DNA from 3 places in the Arthrobacter sp. YAF16 genome. Region 2 is predicted to be linked to each of the others. Evidence: riboswitches for the same ligand, from Rfam matches in the RefSeq annotation. Region 2 holds a riboswitch; each other region holds the start of a gene.
What was found. Region 2 has a riboswitch for S-adenosylmethionine ahead of metX (homoserine O-acetyltransferase MetX). Riboswitches for the same ligand answer to the same signal wherever they lie in the genome.
Positions count from the first base shown of each region.

Region 1: it holds a riboswitch for S-adenosylmethionine, as region 2 does, so the genes downstream of both, AB4Y91_RS00220 (DUF1737 domain-containing protein) here and metX (homoserine O-acetyltransferase MetX) in region 2, are expected to answer to the same signal.
Region 3: it holds a riboswitch for S-adenosylmethionine, as region 2 does, so the genes downstream of both, AB4Y91_RS04470 (aminotransferase class V-fold PLP-dependent enzyme) here and metX (homoserine O-acetyltransferase MetX) in region 2, are expected to answer to the same signal.

Region 1 covers NZ_JBFRDC010000001.1:47,541-52,951, forward strand. The annotation lists gene AB4Y91_RS00210 (O-succinylhomoserine sulfhydrylase) at 1-1,128, opposite strand, end outside; gene AB4Y91_RS00215 (rhodanese-like domain-containing protein) at 1,125-1,571, opposite strand; gene AB4Y91_RS00220 (DUF1737 domain-containing protein) at 1,568-1,885, opposite strand; SAM riboswitch class IV at 1,900-2,014, opposite strand; gene AB4Y91_RS00225 (aminodeoxychorismate lyase) at 2,136-3,113, opposite strand; gene cls (cardiolipin synthase) at 3,207-4,682, shown strand; gene pabB (aminodeoxychorismate synthase component I) at 4,704-5,411, opposite strand, start outside.
Region 2 covers NZ_JBFRDC010000013.1:22,241-27,651, forward strand. The annotation lists gene AB4Y91_RS16580 (bifunctional o-acetylhomoserine/o-acetylserine sulfhydrylase) at 1-1,302, shown strand, start outside; SAM riboswitch class IV at 1,487-1,602, shown strand; gene metX (homoserine O-acetyltransferase MetX) at 1,614-2,780, shown strand; gene AB4Y91_RS16590 (MFS transporter) at 2,952-4,334, shown strand; gene AB4Y91_RS16595 (LysR family transcriptional regulator) at 4,446-5,345, opposite strand.
Region 3 covers NZ_JBFRDC010000001.1:947,652-953,062, forward strand. The annotation lists gene AB4Y91_RS04470 (aminotransferase class V-fold PLP-dependent enzyme) at 38-1,465, opposite strand; SAM riboswitch class IV at 1,500-1,613, opposite strand; gene hisN (histidinol-phosphatase) at 1,703-2,515, opposite strand; gene rsgA (ribosome small subunit-dependent GTPase A) at 2,584-3,699, opposite strand; gene aroA (3-phosphoshikimate 1-carboxyvinyltransferase) at 3,683-5,071, opposite strand; gene AB4Y91_RS04490 (DoxX family protein) at 5,079-5,411, opposite strand, start outside.

The sequences.
Region 1 (5,411 bases), on a different contig from region 2:
GTCGCTCAGCCCGATAGCCGCGCGCCCCTCCGGGCCCATGGCGCGGTGCGTGGTGGTGGCCGGATGGGTGATCAGGGACTTTGAATCACCGAGGTTGTTGGAAATATCGATGATCCGCAACGCGTCCAGCAGCGCGAACGCGGCTTCCTTGGCGGAGCGGCCGGGCGAGGGCGAAAGCTCCAGAGTCAACACCGTGCCGCCGGCTTTCATCTGCCTGGCGGCCAGCTCGTACTGCGGGTGGGACGGCAGCAGCGGGTACTTAACCCAGCTGACCGCGGGCTGGGCCTCCAGCCATTCGGCCAGCCGAAGCGCCGAGGCGGACGAGCGGTTCACCCGCAGGGCCATCGTCTCCAGTCCCTTGCTCAGCACCCAGGCGTTGAAGGCGGACAATGCCGGGCCGGTGTGGCGCATGAGCTGCTTGACCGGGCCCTCGATGAATTCCCGGGTGCCCAGGATCGCGCCGCCGAGCACCCGGCCCTGGCCATCGATGTGCTTGGTGCCGGAGTACACGACCACGTCCGCGCCCAGCTCCCCGCACCGCTGCAGCAGGGGAGTGGCGAAGACGTTGTCCACCACCACGGTCGCACCGGCGGCGTGCGCCAGTTCGCTTACGGCGGCGATGTCCACAATTTCCTGCATGGGGTTCGAGGGAGATTCGAAGAACACGGCCGTCGTCGGCACGGCCAGCGCCGACCGCCACTGCTCTAGGTCCGGGCCGTCCACGAAGACTGTCTCCACGCCCCAGCGCGGCAGGATCTCATTGAGGATGACGAAGCAGGATCCGAAGAGCGAGCGGGCGGCGACCACGCGGTCGCCGGCCCCCAGCAATGCCCCGAGCGCGGTGAACACCGCTGACATGCCCGACGCCGTCGCAAAGCACGCCTCGGTTCCCTCCAACAGCCGGAGGCGTTCCTGGAAGGTGGCCACCGAGGGGTTGCCGTAGCGGGAATAGACAAACCGTTCGTCCTCGCCGGTGAAGGCGCGCTCAGCCGCGGCGGCGGATTCGTAGACGAAGCCCGAGTTCAGGAAGATCGGTTCGGTGGTTTCCTGGAACCCGGTGCGGTCGAGTCCGCCGCGGACGGCCTGGGTGTCCGGGCTCCAGCCCTGGGCATTGGGATTGAAGCTCACTTAGTGCTTTCCAGGTTGGTCGGCAGGCCGTGGTTCTTCCAGCCGTTCACGGTCCGGGCGCCGGTCGGGCCCGGTTCGCCTTCGAAGCCCTCGAGGACGTTGTAGGCGGTGAAGCCGGCCGCCGTGGCGGCGTTCGCGGCGGCGACCGAGCGGGCGCCGGAACGGCACAGGAAGATGAGCTCGGCCGCCGTGGCGCCAGGCGCGTGCTGCCGCAGTTGCCGCTGGAGTTGCTGCTGCAGTTGCTCCAGGAAACGCGGGTTGGGGGCTCCGCCGGCCAGGGTCCACTGGACGAAGAGCGGAGCCTGCCGGTCTTCGGTGCCGGCCCCGGTGACCGGGACGCCGATCTGCGACCATTCCGCCTCGGTGCGGACGTCCACCAGGATGGCGCCCGCCCCGACCTTGGCCCAGGCTTCCTGCGGGCTCAGGTCTCCGGCGTAACTCATGCGTGGCCCTCGCCGGTGAACTCGGCGCCGTCGAGCTCATCCACCGCGTTGGCGACGGCGGCGTCGGCGCTCGCGATCGCGGCCGGCAGCACGACGGCCTGGGCCACGATCACGGTGCTGCCGTTGAAGGTGGCGGAGGGGCTGCCGTGCAGGACGTAGCCCTCGGCCAGGGCGGCCGAAACGCGCTCGCAGAAGCTGCGGTCATCGGGCCCGGTGAACAGCCGGTACGCCAGTCTTTCCTCGGCGGGTCCGGGTGCGGCGGGGGATTGGGCTGGGGCTGTGGCGGGCACAGCGGGTGCGGATGCGTCGGGCACGACGGATCTCCTTACTTTCACGCTTGCAGCTCGAATGGTCGATATGCCGAGTATTCACCTGAGGCACCCCGCCGCGAAAGGGAGGGTTGCCGACCGGCCAGTCAGGGCTTGGCGCCGGGTCTCATTACTCCCCAAAAACGTAGCACTTACGACGCCGGCGGCACCGGCGGCGTCGTCATGTTAAGTCACGCGGACGCTGGCATGGCACCTTTCCGGGGGCGGAGCAGCATCACCCGGGACCGGCCGGATCCTACTCGATCGTGGCGAACAGTTCGTTGAGCTCGGCCGTGAGCTGCCGCCGCAGTTCGGGGGTGCCGATCTCCTTGCCGTCGATGTGGTTCACCGGGGCGAGGAGCCGGATGCTTGAGATGAGCCAGACGGCGTCGGCGTCGTACAGATCGGCAGGTACCAGCGGGCCGTAGCCGAGCTCCCACCCGGCGGCCTTGGCCGCGGTGAACAGGGCGCCCTGCGAGGTGCCCGGGAGGATTCCGCTGTCCAGCTGCGGGGTGATCAGCCGGCGCACGGTGCGGACGCCGCCGGCGCCGTCGTCGCTGGTCTCCAGGTGCGCCAGCAGCACGGTCGACGTCGGGCCCTCCAGGACCCGGCCGTCGGCGGAGGTGAAGATGACGTCGTCCGCGCCCTGGTGGTGGGCGTACCGGAGCGCCGCCATGTTGACCGCGTAGGACAGGGTCTTGGCGCCCAGCAGCAGCCACGGGGCGCGTTCGCCCACCTCGCTGTCGTAGCCGCGGTCCAGCAGGATGACGTCGATGCCGGTCTCGCGCTGCCGGCGGCCGGCTTCCGGCGGCGGGGAGGCCTGCACCCAGCACGTCGGCGTGGCCGCGCCCTCCACGCCGCGGCTGGCGAGCAGCTTCACCACGACCTCGTCCGCTCCGCCGGCCCCGTCGCCGGCGGCTCCGACCGCCGTGGCGGCCCGGCCGCGGTATTCGCTGACCGCGGTCTCGATCGCGCGCCGCCAGGCGTCCTCCGCCGGGATGTCCAACTCCAGCGCGCGCGCCGAGCCGGCCAGCCGGGTCAGGTGGGCCTGCAGCTTGCGCGGGCGTCCCCCCACCACCAGCAGCGACTCGAAAACGCCGTCGCCGCGGGTGGCACCCTGGTCGGTGGCCATCAGCTGCGGCTTGGACGAGTCGGCGACGCGGCCGTTCTCAAACGCGGGATCGAGGAACACCAGCACCGTCGCGCGGGCCGGAACAGAGGCGGGGGTAGTCATGCCTTCAGCTTAGTGCGGCCCGGGTCGGGATAAGCTGTGCGGGTTGCCCGTTCCGGAACTGTTCCGCGGGTCTGGAGCTTGAGGGGTTTGCCTGTGCTGTGGCCATTTTCGCTGGCGGGGTCACTTCCGTCCTGGGTGATCCTGATCCTGACCGTCATCGACCTCGGTATCCGGGTCGTTGCCCTCGGCATCATCCCGGGCAACCGCCGCCCCACCACGGCCATGGCCTGGCTCCTGATCATCTTTTTCGTTCCGGCCGTAGGCGTGGTCCTCTTCCTGCTCTTCGGCAACTTCCGGCTCTCCCGCAAGCGCCGGGCGCAGCAGGACGCGGTGAACACCCGGGTGCGGGCCGGGACGTCGGAACTGGCCATGGTGGAAAGCAAGTACGAGGGCCCGGAATGGGTGTCCTCCGCAGCGGAGCTGAACAAGACGCTCGGTTCCCTGCCCATGGTGGACGGCAACCACGTGGAGCTCCTGCCCGGCTACCCGGATTCGATCAAGGCGATGGCGGCGGCCGTGCGCGAAGCCGAGTCCTTTATCAACGCCGAGTTCTACATCCTCAGCTCGGACCACATCACGGATGACCTGCTGACGGCGATGGAAGAGGCCGCCGAGCGCGGCGTCGAAGTCCGCCTCCTGTTCGACCACTTGGGCACCCTGCGGATCAAGGGGTACAGCAAGCTCATCGCCCGGCTCAAGGCCAGCAAGATCCGCTGGCGGCCCATGCTGCCGCTGCGGCCCGTGCACGGCCAGTGGCGCCGTCCGGACCTGCGCAACCACCGCAAGATCATGGTGATCGACGGCGAGGTCGCCTTCACCGGGTCGCAGAACCTGATCGAACCGTCCTACAACAACCCGCGGCACCGCAAGATCGGCCGGGAATGGGTCGAGCTGATGGCCTGCCTGCGCGGGCCGATCGTCACCACCCTCAACGTGGTCTTCGCCACCGACTGGCTCAGTGAGACCGACGAATCCCTGGAGCACCAGCTCGCCCACCGGCCCGAACTGCACGCCGGCAACATCACCGCCCAGGTGGTGCCCAGCGGTCCCGGCTTCATCACCGAAAACAACCTGCGCCTGTTCAACACGCTGATCTACTCGGCGCAGCGCACGATCTCCATTTGCAGCCCGTACTTCGTCCCGGACGACTCGCTGCTCTACGCGGTGACGACGGCGGCGCAGCGCGGCGTCGACGTCGAACTCTTCGTCTCGGAAAAGGGCGACCAGTTCCTGGTCCACCACGCCCAGCAGTCCTACTACGAGGCGCTGCTGGAGGCCGGGGTGCGGATTTACCTCTACAAGGCCCCGTTCGTGCTGCACGCCAAGCACTTCACGATCGACAACGAGGTTGCCGTGCTGGGTTCGAGCAACATGGATATGCGCTCCTTCTCGCTGAACCTCGAGGTCTCGGTGATGCTCCTGGGCGAGGACATCGTGCAGCGGATCAGCGCCGTCGAGGACACGTACCGCGGCATTTCGAGGGAACTGACGCTCGAGGACTGGATGAAGCGGCCCATGGGGGTCAAGTACGTGGACAACGTCGCCCGGCTCACGTCGACCCTGCAGTAGCCAGGCCGGCTCACGCGTGGACTAGCCCGCCGGGAACTCCGCGCCGAGCGCCGAGAGCACGCCGAAGGCCTTGGTCCGGATCTCCTCGTACTCCTCCTGGGGTGAGGAATCCGCGGTGATGGCGCCGCCGACGCCGAGGCTGAGTGTGGTTCCCCGGTCCGCGCCCGCAGCCACCACCAGGGTCCGGATCGCCACCGCGAGGTCGGTGGCCCCGCTGAGCGAGAAGTAGCCGATCGCCCCGGAATAGACGCCCCGCGGTGCGGTCTCAAGCCGGTCCAGGATGGCCATGGTGCTGACCTTGGGGGCACCGGTCATGGAGCCAGCGGGGAAGCAGGCCGCCACGGCCTCGGCCCGCGGCATGCCCGGCCGGAGACGCGCATCGATGGTGCTGACCATCTGGTGGACGGTGGCGTAGCTTTCGATCGCGCACAGCCTGCTGACCGATACGGAGCCGGGCACCGCGAAGTGGCTCAGGTCGTTGCGGAGCAGGTCCACGATCATGATGTTCTCGGCCCGGTCCTTGGGTGAAGTTTCCAGCTCGCGGCGCAGCAGCTCGTCGCGGGCGGGGTCGGAAGCCCGGCGCCGGGTGCCCTTGATCGGCTCGGCGCGCATCGCGCCGTCGGCGGCGATCCGCAGGAAGCGCTCCGGGGAGGTGCTGGCGACGGTGAGGCCGGCCAGGCGCAGGTAGCTCGCGAACGGTGCCGGGTTGCGACGGCGCAGCGCCAGGTA
Region 2 (5,411 bases):
TCCTTTGAAACCCGCCAGATCCACGCCGGCCAGGAGCCGGACTCCGCCACCGGCGCGCGGTCGCTGCCGATCTACCAGACGACGTCGTTCGTCTTCCCCAGTGCAGAGAGCGCCGCCAACCGGTTCGCGCTCGCCGAGCTCGCCCCCATCTACACCCGGATCGGCAACCCCACCCAGGACGCGGTGGAACAGCGGGTCGCGAGCCTGGAGGGCGGCCTTGGGGCGCTCCTGCTCAGTTCCGGCCAGGCCGCCGAAACCTTCGCGATCCTCAACATCGCCGAGGCAGGAGACCACGTCGTCGCCAGCCCCAGCCTCTATGGCGGGACCTACAACCTGCTGGCCCACACGCTGAAGAAGTTCGGTATCTCCGTGACGTTCGTGGAGGACCCGGACAACCTTGAGCAGTGGCGCGATGCCGTGCAGCCGAACACCAAGCTGTTCTTCGGCGAGGTGGTCTCCAACCCCCGCCAGGACGTGCTGGACATCGAAGGCGTCGCGGACGTCGCCCACCGGGCCGGGGTGCCGCTGATCGTGGACAACACCCTCTCCACCCCCTACCTGATCCGCCCGATCGAGTGGGGCGCCGACATCGTGGTGCATTCGGCCACCAAGTATCTCGGCGGACACGGTGCCGCGATTGCCGGCGTGATCGTCGACTCCGGCAACTTTGACTTCGGCAAGGACCCGGAGCGCTTCCCCGGCTTCAACACCCCGGATCCCACGTACAACGGCCTGGTCTATGCCCGCGACCTCGGGGCGGACGGGGCGCTGGGAGCGAACCTGTCCTTCATCCTCAAGGCCCGGGTCCAGCTGCTGCGCGACCTCGGTTCGGCCGTCTCGCCGTTCAACGCCTTCCTCATCGCCCAGGGGATCGAGACGCTGAGCCTGCGGGTGGAACGGCACGTCGCCAACGCCCTGCGGGTGGCCGAATGGCTGGAAGCCAGGGACGACGTCGAATCCGTCGCCTACGCCGGGCTGCCGTCCAGCCCCTGGTACGAGCGCGGCCGGAAGTACGGCCCGAAGGGGACCGGCGCCGTCGTCGCGTTCAACCTCGCAGGGGGAGCGGAGGCCGGCAAACGCTTCGTCGACGCCCTCGAGCTGCACTCCCATGTGGCGAACATCGGTGACGTGCGCTCGCTGGTCATCCACCCGGCGTCGACCACGCACAGCCAGCTCTCGCCGGAGCAGCAGGCGGTCGCCGGCGTCAATCCCGGCCTGGTCCGGCTCTCGGTGGGCCTCGAGCACATCGACGACATCATCGCGGACCTCGATGCCGGCTTCCGGGCGGCCAAGAACGCCTGAGGTCACGCAGCACGCCGAATTTCCCCACCTTTGCGGGGATGGCCCCGGGAATCGCCGACACTTCGGGGCGACCCGCCGGGCGCGTCTGTCAAAGGTGGGGAAACTGCGGTGTTGACGGGTCCGGCTGTCACACAGCCGTCACAATCTTCGCGCTTGCGCGGCCGTGTTTCGTAGAATCGACGCAGGTCATGAGTGCCAGTGACAGCCCCGGCTTGCTGGCCGGCAACCCTCCATTTGCGGCGGGGTGCCCCGGGTGAAGACCTGGCCTGCCGGTCAGCTGACGGCGGGCAAGCGCGAAGTTAGGTCCTCACATGACGATTGCCGTCACCCGCACGGGTGTACCCGAAAGCAAACCCTCCACTGTTCCCGACGGCGCTGTTCCCGACGGTGCTGTTCCCGACGGGACGGTGCAGTACCTCCCGATCGGTTCCCTGGCCCTTGAATCCGGTGCCACCCTGCCCGAGGTCACCCTCGCCTACGAGACCTGGGGGACGCTGAACGCCGATGCCTCCAATGCGGTGCTGATCGAGCACGCCCTGACCGGCGACACCCACGTGACCCGCGGCGCCGGCGAGGAACCGGGCTGGTGGGAGGAACTGGCAGGCCCCGGCGCCCCGGTGGACACGGACAAGTACTTCGTGGTCTCCATCAACATCCTCGGCGGCTGCTACGGCTCCACCGGGCCCTCCACGCCGGCCCCGGACGGCCGGCCCTGGGGCTCGCGCTTCCCGCTGGTCACCCTCCGGGACAGCACCGCGGCGGAAGCCCGGCTCGCCGACGCGCTGGGGATCAGCAGCTGGTATGCCGTGCTCGGCGGCTCGCTCGGGGGAGCGCGCGCGCTGGAGTGGGCGGTGACCTACCCGGCGCGGGTGCAGCGCTGCGCCGTGATTTCGGTCGGCGCCAGCAGCACCGCCGAACAGATCGCCTTCGCCCAGGCCCAGACCCTGGCAATCCGCCAGGACCCCAACTTCAACGGCGGCGACTACTACGGCGGCCCGGAACCGCACGCCGGACTGGCCCTCGCGCGCCGGATCGCGCACATCACCTACCGTTCCGCAGCCGAGCTGGACGGGCGCTTCGGACGCAACGCCCAGGCGGCCGAGGCCCCGCTGGAGGCCGGGTCGCTGGCCGGCCGTGGGCGCTACCAGGTGGAGAGCTACCTGGACCACCAGGGCAACAAGCTGGTGCGACGCTTCGACGCCAACAGCTACATCGCCATCACCGAGGCGCTCATGAGCCACGACGTGAGCCGCGGCCGGGGAAGCCTGGAGCAGGCCGTCTCCCTGGCCACCGCGGAGTTCTTCGTGGCGGCCGTGGACTCGGACCGGCTGTACTTTCCCGCCCAATCCCGAGAGCTCGCCGACGCCCTGCCGGGGGAGGTCCCCGTGCACGTCATCGAGGCCCCGATCGGCCACGACGGCTTCCTGACCGAAATCGGCCAGCTCAGCGAGCAGCTCCGGGGCAACTTCTTCGCCTAGCCGGCACCGCCGTGTGTGCATTTTTGCAGACGCACTCTGCGCGATTAGTCGTTGAGCTTGCCTCGATCGAAGTCCATACTCGTGGAGAATGACGCCGTGTGTTCCAACTCACACACACGTAGTCAACCTAATGGTCCACAGGGTGTCGACGACGACACCGAAGGAGTTCGCATGAGCACGGAAAACGCCGCCGCAAGGCGCGCAGAGGAGCCCGACGTCAAGACGTCCGGCCTGAAGAAGGTAGTAACGGCCTCCATGGCCGGCACGGTAGTGGAGTGGTACGAGTTCTTCCTCTACGCCTCCGCCGCCACCCTGGTTTTTGGCAAGATGTTTTTCCCCAATTCCGGAACGGAACTGGACGGCATCCTCGCCGCGTTCCTGACCTATGCGGTTGGCTTCGTGGCCCGCCCGATCGGCGGCATCGTCTTTGGCCACTTCGGCGACAAGTTCGGCCGCAAGAAGCTGCTGCAGCTGAGCATCATCCTGGTCGGCGTATCGACCTTCCTGATGGGCTGCCTCCCGGGCTTCGCGCAGATCGGCTACTGGGCCCCGGCCCTGCTGGTCTTCCTGCGCTTCGCCCAGGGCTTCGCCGTCGGCGGTGAATGGGGCGGCGCCGTCCTCCTCGTCGCCGAGCACAGCCCCAGCAAGTCCCGCGGCTTCTGGGCCAGCTGGCCGCAGTCCGCCGTCCCGCTGGGCAACCTGCTCGCCACTGCCGTGCTGTTCATCCTGTCCTCCGTGCTGTCTTCCGCGGACTTCCTTGGCTGGGGCTGGCGCGTCGCGTTCTGGCTCTCCGCCGTGATCGTCGTCGTCGGCTACTACATCCGCACCAAGGTCAGCGACGCCCCGATCTTCCTCGAGGCGCAAAAGGAAGTTGTCACGGAGAACAAGGGCTACGGCGTCGCCGAGGTCTTCCGCCGCTACCCCCGCGGCGTCTTCACCGCCATGGGCCTGCGCTTCGCGGAGAACATCCTCTACTACCTGGTGGTCACCTTCTCGATCACCTACCTCAAGACCGTTGTCCACGCCGACACTGCCCGGATCCTGCTGCTCCTGCTCGTGGCGCACTTCATCCACTTCTCCGCGGTGCCGGTGGTCGGCCGTCTCTCGGACCGCTTCGGCCGCAAGCCCGTCTACATGGCCGGTGCCGTCCTGGGCGCCACCTGGGGCTTCTTCGCCTTCCCGATGATGGACACTGGCAACGATTTCATGATCCTTGCCGCTGTCATCATCGGACTGCTGTTCCACGCCCTGATGTACGCCGGCCAGCCGGCCATCATGGCCGAGATGTTCCCGACCCGGATGCGCTACTCCGGCGTCTCGCTCGGCTACCAGGTGACCTCGATCGTGGCCGGTTCGCTCGCCCCGATCATCGCCGTCGCGCTGCTGAGCCAGTACAAGTCCTCCGTCCCGGTGGCCATCTACCTGCTCATCGCCTGCGCCGTCACGGCCGTCGCGGTGTTCTTCCTCAAGGAAACCCGCGGCATCTCCCTGCACGACGTCGACGCCGCCGACGCCCAGGGCACCGCCGATCTGCTGGCCGCCGGTAAGCGGTAACCAGCACGCAGCTGCACAACCCAACGAACAGGCAGCCCCCGTTCCCGCGCTGCGGGGACGGGGGCTGCTGTCATCCGGGGATCTTGTGGCGGCCTCCGCAGCGCGCCGGGCTCAGCCGGCAAGCACATCCTGGCGTTCGGCGATCTCGGCCCGGACGGCCGCCACGACGGCCTGCACCGGCGCCGAACGCAGCGATTCCGATCTCGCAACTGCCCAGATCGGCAGCTGCCGCTGGAAGTCGTCCGGCAGGACCGGTACGAGCCCCGGTTTGCCGACGACGAGGAAATTCGGCAGCAGCCCGATCCCGGCGGCGCGGCGGACGGCCTCCAGCTGGGCGAAGATGCTGGTGGCCTGGAAGCTGGAGCGCGGCATCGGCAGCTGGGTGGAGCGGTGGCCGAGCTCGGCGACCTGCAGGGCCGACTCGACGTAGGAGACGAATCCGTGCTGCCGGACGTCGTCGAGCGTCACCGGGAGCCCGTGCTCGCGGGCGTACTCCGGGCTGGCGTACAGCCGCAGGAAGTAGTTGGACAGGAAGATGGTCTGCGCGTTGCTGACCTCCAGGTTGCCGACCACCACTTCCAGGTCCACCCCGGAGCGGTTCTGGCTGACCTTGCGGGTGGCGCTGAGCATCTCCACGTTCAGCAACGGATGTTCCTGCTGCAAACGGACCAGGGCCGGGGCGACGAATTCCGCGCCGAATCCGTCCGGGGTGCTGATCCGGACCAGGCCGGAGAGCACGTCCTCTGTCCGGGCGATCCGGCCGGACAGTGCTCCGAGTGTTCCCTCAATGGCTTCCGCCGCTGCCACGGCCAGTGATCCAAGTTCGGTGAGTTCCCAGCCGTGCGGGCTGCGCTCGAGTGTCCGGCCGCCGAGCTGTTTGTCCAGGGCGAGGATCCGGCGCGAGATGGTGGTGTGCGTGGTGCCCAGGGTCTCCGCGACGGCGTTGAACCGGCCCAGCCGGGCCACGGTCAGCAGGATCAGCAGGTCGTCCGGGCTGGGGAGCCGCTTCAAGTCCACCATTGGCCTTTCGTCGATGTGCATTGATGCACATGGCATCTTCACTTTTTCCCCTTGATT
Region 3 (5,411 bases), on a different contig from region 2:
TCGAATTTACCGCACGCGGCCCGGGCTGCGCTGCCGGTCAGTCGACGGAGCAGGGGGCTGCGCCAGCGGTGCCAGGCGTGTTCGGCGCCCAGTGCGGATAGCTGCGCGTGTCGTTGGCCGGCACCCAGCGTCCGGCGTCCACGACGTAGTCCCAGCCCAGGCCGTTCCGCCGCAGCTCCTGGAGCCCGGCGAGCAGCCGCTGCGCGTCGTTGAGCCGTGAGCCGAGGCCGAAGCTGGCCCGGAGCGAACCGGCGGGCAGGCCGAGCCGTTTTAGCAGCGGGTGGGCGCAGAACCGGCCGTCGCGCAGGCCTATGCCGTGCTCCGCGGACAGGTATGCGGCGACCAGGCCTGCGTCGTAACCGGCGACCGAGAAGTTGACCACGCCGATCGTCCCGGGGCCGCCTTCCCGGCCGGTGTCCTCGAAGATGTGGTGGACCGTTACGCCGTCGATCCGCTCCAGCCCCTCGACCAGGAAGGAACGGATGGCGTCCTCGTGGGCGTGCCACTGCTGCTCGTCCAGCGCCTCGATAACCTGGCTGGCGCGGGCCAGCGCGGCCGCGCCCAGGACATTGGGGGAGCCGCCCTCGTGGCGGGCCGGCCCGGTGGTCCAGCTGACGGCGTCGAGTCGTGCGTCCCGTACTGCGCCGCCGCCAGCCAAGTGCGGGGTGCCGGCGTCCAGCCAGTCCGGCCGGCCCACCAGCACGCCGGCGCCGAACGGGGCGTAGAGCTTGTGGCCGGAGAAGGCGAGGTAGTCGACGTCGTCCGCGGCGATGTTGATGCGGCGGTGCGGGGCCAACTGGGCCGCATCGACGGCGATCCGGGCGCCGAATTCGTGCGCCAGCGCGGCCAGCTCACGGATCGGCAGGATTTCGCCGGTGACGTTGGACGCGCCGGTCACGGCGAGCAGGCTTACTCCGCCGAGGGCGAGTTCCGCCCGGAGCCGCTCCACGGTGCCGGCCAGGGTGGGCGCCGCGACGACGCTGCGGTGCGGGACGTTTTGCCAGGGCAGCAGGTTGGCGTGGTGCTCGATGTCGAGGTAAAGCACCTCGCCGGTGTGTCGGCCGTCGTCGACGGGCAGGCAGCCGGCCAGCAGGTTCAGTGCGTCGGTGGTGTTCCGGGTGAAGATCACGGAGTCATCCGGACGGCCGCCGACGAACCCGCGGACGATGTTCCGGGCGTTTTCGTACACCGAGGTACTCAGTTGGGAGGCGTAGCCGGCGCCGCGGTGCACGCTGGCGTAGTACGGCAGGATCTCGTTCAGGTAGGCGGACACCACGGACAGCGCCGGGGCGGAGGCTCCGTAGTCCAGGTTGGCGTACCGGACCTGGCCGCCCTGGATCAGGGGGGCCAGGATTTCGGCGCCGGAAACCGCGGACAGTGGCCGGCGGGCGGCGTCGAAGCGTGCGTCGGTGAACTCCGGGCCGCCGGCGCTGGTGGTGTGGGTGGGGATGGTGGCAGTCGTCATGGGACCTCGCTCGAAAAGGACCCCGCACACAGGGGATCCGCGCTTGCCGGGTCCGCTCCGGACCGGCCAGGTCGTCACCCGGGGCACCCCGCCGCGAATGGAGGGTTGCCGGCCAGCAAACCGGGGTTTTGCGCTGGCACTCGTGACCTGCTTCGAGCCTAGGACATGGCCGGTCGCACGGAAAAGGGAGGGCGGAATATGAAGCGTAGTGTTACGGGCTGCCTCGGGCGTGGCCGGCTAGAGCAGGTCGTCGAGGCCCGGGTTGAGGCGCTTGAGGACTTCGGAGTGCAGGATCGAGTTGGTCGCCAGCGCGTTGCCGCCGAAGGGGCCGTCCTCTCCCTCGAGCGAGGTGAAGCGGCCGCCGGCCTCCGTCACGATCGGGACCAGCGCCGCCATGTCGTAGAGGTTGAGTTCGGGCTCGCAGGCGATGTCGACGGCGCCTTCGGCCACGAGGCAGTAGGACCAGAAATCGCCGTAGGCGCGGGTACGCCAGACCTCCTCGGTGAGTCCGAGGAACTCGTCGAGGTTGCCGCGCTGCTTCCAGCCGCCGAGGCTCGAATAGGACAGTGACGCATCGGCGAGCCGGGAGACGTTGGAGACCCGCAGCCGGGTCGCGGCGGCCAGTGAGCGGCCCATGTAGGCGCCGGCGCCCTTTGCGGCCCACCAGCGCTTGCCCAGTGCGGGGGCGCTGACGACGCCCACCACGGGTTCGCCTTCGTCGACGAGGGCGATCAGGGTGGCCCAGACCGGGACGCCGCGGACGAAATTCTTGGTGCCGTCGATCGGGTCGATGATCCAGCGGCGCGAACCGTGGCCGGAGCTGCCGAACTCCTCGCCCAGGACGGCGTCGCGCGGGCGGGAGCGGGACAGCTGCCCGCGGATGGCTTCCTCGGCGGACTTGTCCGCGTCGGTGACGGGGGTCAGGTCCGGCTTCGTCTCGATCCGAAGGTCGAGCGCCTTGAAGCGGCTCATGGTCTGGGAATCTACGGAATCTGCCAGTACATGGGCAAGGCGCAGGTCATCGTTGTAGCTCGAAGCTGGTTGGCTCATGCTTCCAAACTACCGTCAAAACGCGCCGCGGACCGGGAGGCCACGTCGCTGCCGCCAAGTAGACGCGGCTATGAGACGCTGCCGAGTTCCTTGGTGTCCTGCGCTTCCAGCCGCGGATCGGTGCCCAGCAGCCGGCGCAGCGACGCGAGCCGGGCCGGGCCGGACGGGCCCGCGTGGCCGCCCTGCACCCAGGCGTCCACGCCGCAATTGACGGCGGTGGCGTCGTGCTTGCAGCCCCGCTCGCAGTCATCGGTGCCGGGCGCCAGGTCCGGGAAGGAACGCAGGATCCTGTCCGGGTCCACATGGGCCAGGCCGAAGGAGCGGATGCCCGGGGTGTCGATGATCCAGCTGCCCGCAGGCGCATCGCTGACCTTCAGCGCCAGCGCGGAGGAGGAGGTGTGGCGGCCGCGGCCGGTGACCGCGTTGACGCCGCCGGTGGCCCGTTCGGCGCCGGTGAGTGCGTTCACCATGGTGGATTTGCCGACGCCGGAGTGGCCCAGCATGACGGTGACCTTCCCGTCGAGGTAGTCCCGCAGCTGCGACACGGCGGCCTTGTCCAGCCGGGCGGACAGGCCGTCATCGGAGCGGGCGTCGATGCCGGAGGCGGCCGAATCCGCGGTTTTGGAGATGATCACCGGGAAATCCAGGTGCTGGTAGTTGGCCAGCAGCTCGGCGGGGTCCTTGACGTCGGCCTTGGTGACGAGCAGCAGCGGTTCGATGCCGGCGTCGTAGGCGGCCACCAGAGCGCGGTCGATGAAGCCGGTGCGGGGTTCCGGGTTGGCTGCGGCCACGACAACGACGAGCTGGTCGGCGTTGGCGACGACGGCGCGTTCGATCGGGTCCGTGTCGTCCGCGCTGCGGCGCAACAGCGTCCTGCGGTCCTGGATCTTGACCAGCCGGGCCAGGGTGTCGGGTTCGCCGCTGACGTCCCCGACGAGCGAGACGAAGTCCCCGGCAACTACGGGGTTGCGGCGCAGCTCCCTGGCCCGCGCCGCGATGATCTTGCGTTCGTCGGCGGTGCCCTCGCCGACGACGGCGGTGTAGCGTCCGCGGTCCACGGTGACGATCCGGCCGGTGACGGCGTCGTCGTAGCTGGGCCGGTCCTTGGTGCGGGGGCGGGAGCCCTTTTTGTTGGGGCGGATCCGGACGTCGGATTCGTCCCAGGAGTCAGTGCTGCGTGCCACCGGCGGCGTCCTTGTCTGCGGTGCTTGCCTGGCTGAGCATGGCCCCCCACAGCTGCGGGAAGCCGGGCATGGTCTTGGCCGTGGTGGCGATGTCCTCGACCTCCACGTCCGGGACGGCGAGACCGAGGATTGCGCCCGCGGTGGCCATGCGGTGGTCCGCGTAGCTGTGCACGACGCCGCCGTGCAGCTTCGCCGGCCTAATGATGAGTCCGTCGGGGGTCTCTTCGGCGTCCCCGCCAAGGCGGTTGATTTCCGCGACGAGGGCGGCAAGCCGGTCGGTTTCGTGGCCCCGGAGGTGGGCGATGCCGCTCAGCCGGGAGGGGCCGGTGGCCAGGGCACAGAGGGCTGCCACGGTCGGGGCGAGTTCGCTGGTTTCGTCAAAGTCGCCGCCCTTGATCTCCGGGCCGCCGCTCACGGTCAGGGTGCCGTGCTCCAGCGTCACGGTGGCGCCCATGGTGGCCAGGATGCCGCGCCAGAGATCGCCGACCTGGGTGGTCCCGGCCGGCCAGTTGGGGATCCGCACGGTTCCGCGGGTGGCGAGGGCCGCGGCGAGAAACGGCCCGGCATTGGAGAGGTCCTGTTCGATCCGCTGGTCGAAGGCGCGGATCGGGCCGGGGGAAATAACCCAGTGGTTCGGCACCGAGTCATCGACCGCCACGCCCACGCCGCGCAGCACGGCGACCGTCATGTTGATGTGGTCCAGGCTCGGTACGGGCTTTCCCACGTGTTCGAGGTGGAGTCCCTCGGTAAAGCGGGCTCCCGCGAGCAGCAGGGCGGAAACGAACTGCGACGAGGCGCTGGCGTCGATGACGAGGTGGCCGCCGCGGACTTCTCCCGTTCCCTGGACGGAAAACGGCAACGACGACGCCGGTCCGCCGTCGGGGGCGCTAACGGCGACGCCGAGACCGGTCAGTGCCTCGATGATGGTGCCCATCGGCCGGTTTCGGGCGTGGGGATCGCCGTCGAATGCTGAGCGGCCGCGGTGCAGCGCGGCGACCGGAGGCACGAAGCGCATCACCGTGCCGGCCAGGCCGCAGTCGATTGAGGTGTCCGCGGCAGCGGCATCCGGGGCGATGGGGGTGATGTCCAGGTCCGGGCCGTAGGCGCCGTCGCCGGGCACTTCGGTGATGGTGGCCCCCAGCTGCCGGAGGGCCTCGATCATCAGGGCCGAGTCCCGGGAGTGCAGCGGAGCACGGAGCTTGGACGGCCCGTCCGCGAGGGCGGCCAAGATCAGGTACCGGTTAGTCAGGGACTTGGAGCCGGGAACGGTGACGGTGGCGTCGACGGGACGCTCGGCGAAGGGCGCACGCCAATGCGGACCGCCGCCGGCCGGAAGGGAAGGGGCTGCAGCGGTGGGGGTGGTGCCAGTCATTGCCGTCTTAGGCCCCGACAGCGTGGTCGACGGCCTTGCGGACCGCCTTGTCAGCCTTCTTCAGCTTCTTGCCGGTGGTCTTCCGGGCGTCCGCGGCGAGGTGTGCGGTGGTCTTCCGGGCGTCGGCGGCGAGGTGCTCTGCACGCCAGGCCAGGCTCGGCTTGCCCGCGGTGTCCACGGAAGCCAGCAGCACCCCGCCGGTCAGTGAGACGTTCTTCAGCAGCTGCTTGCGCCGGGCGTCGCGGCCTTCCTTGGACGAGATGTCCGCGCTGCGCCATTCAACGTAGCCATTGAGCGCCGAGATCACAGCGAGCACGGTGGCGGCCAGGCGGGAGGCCTT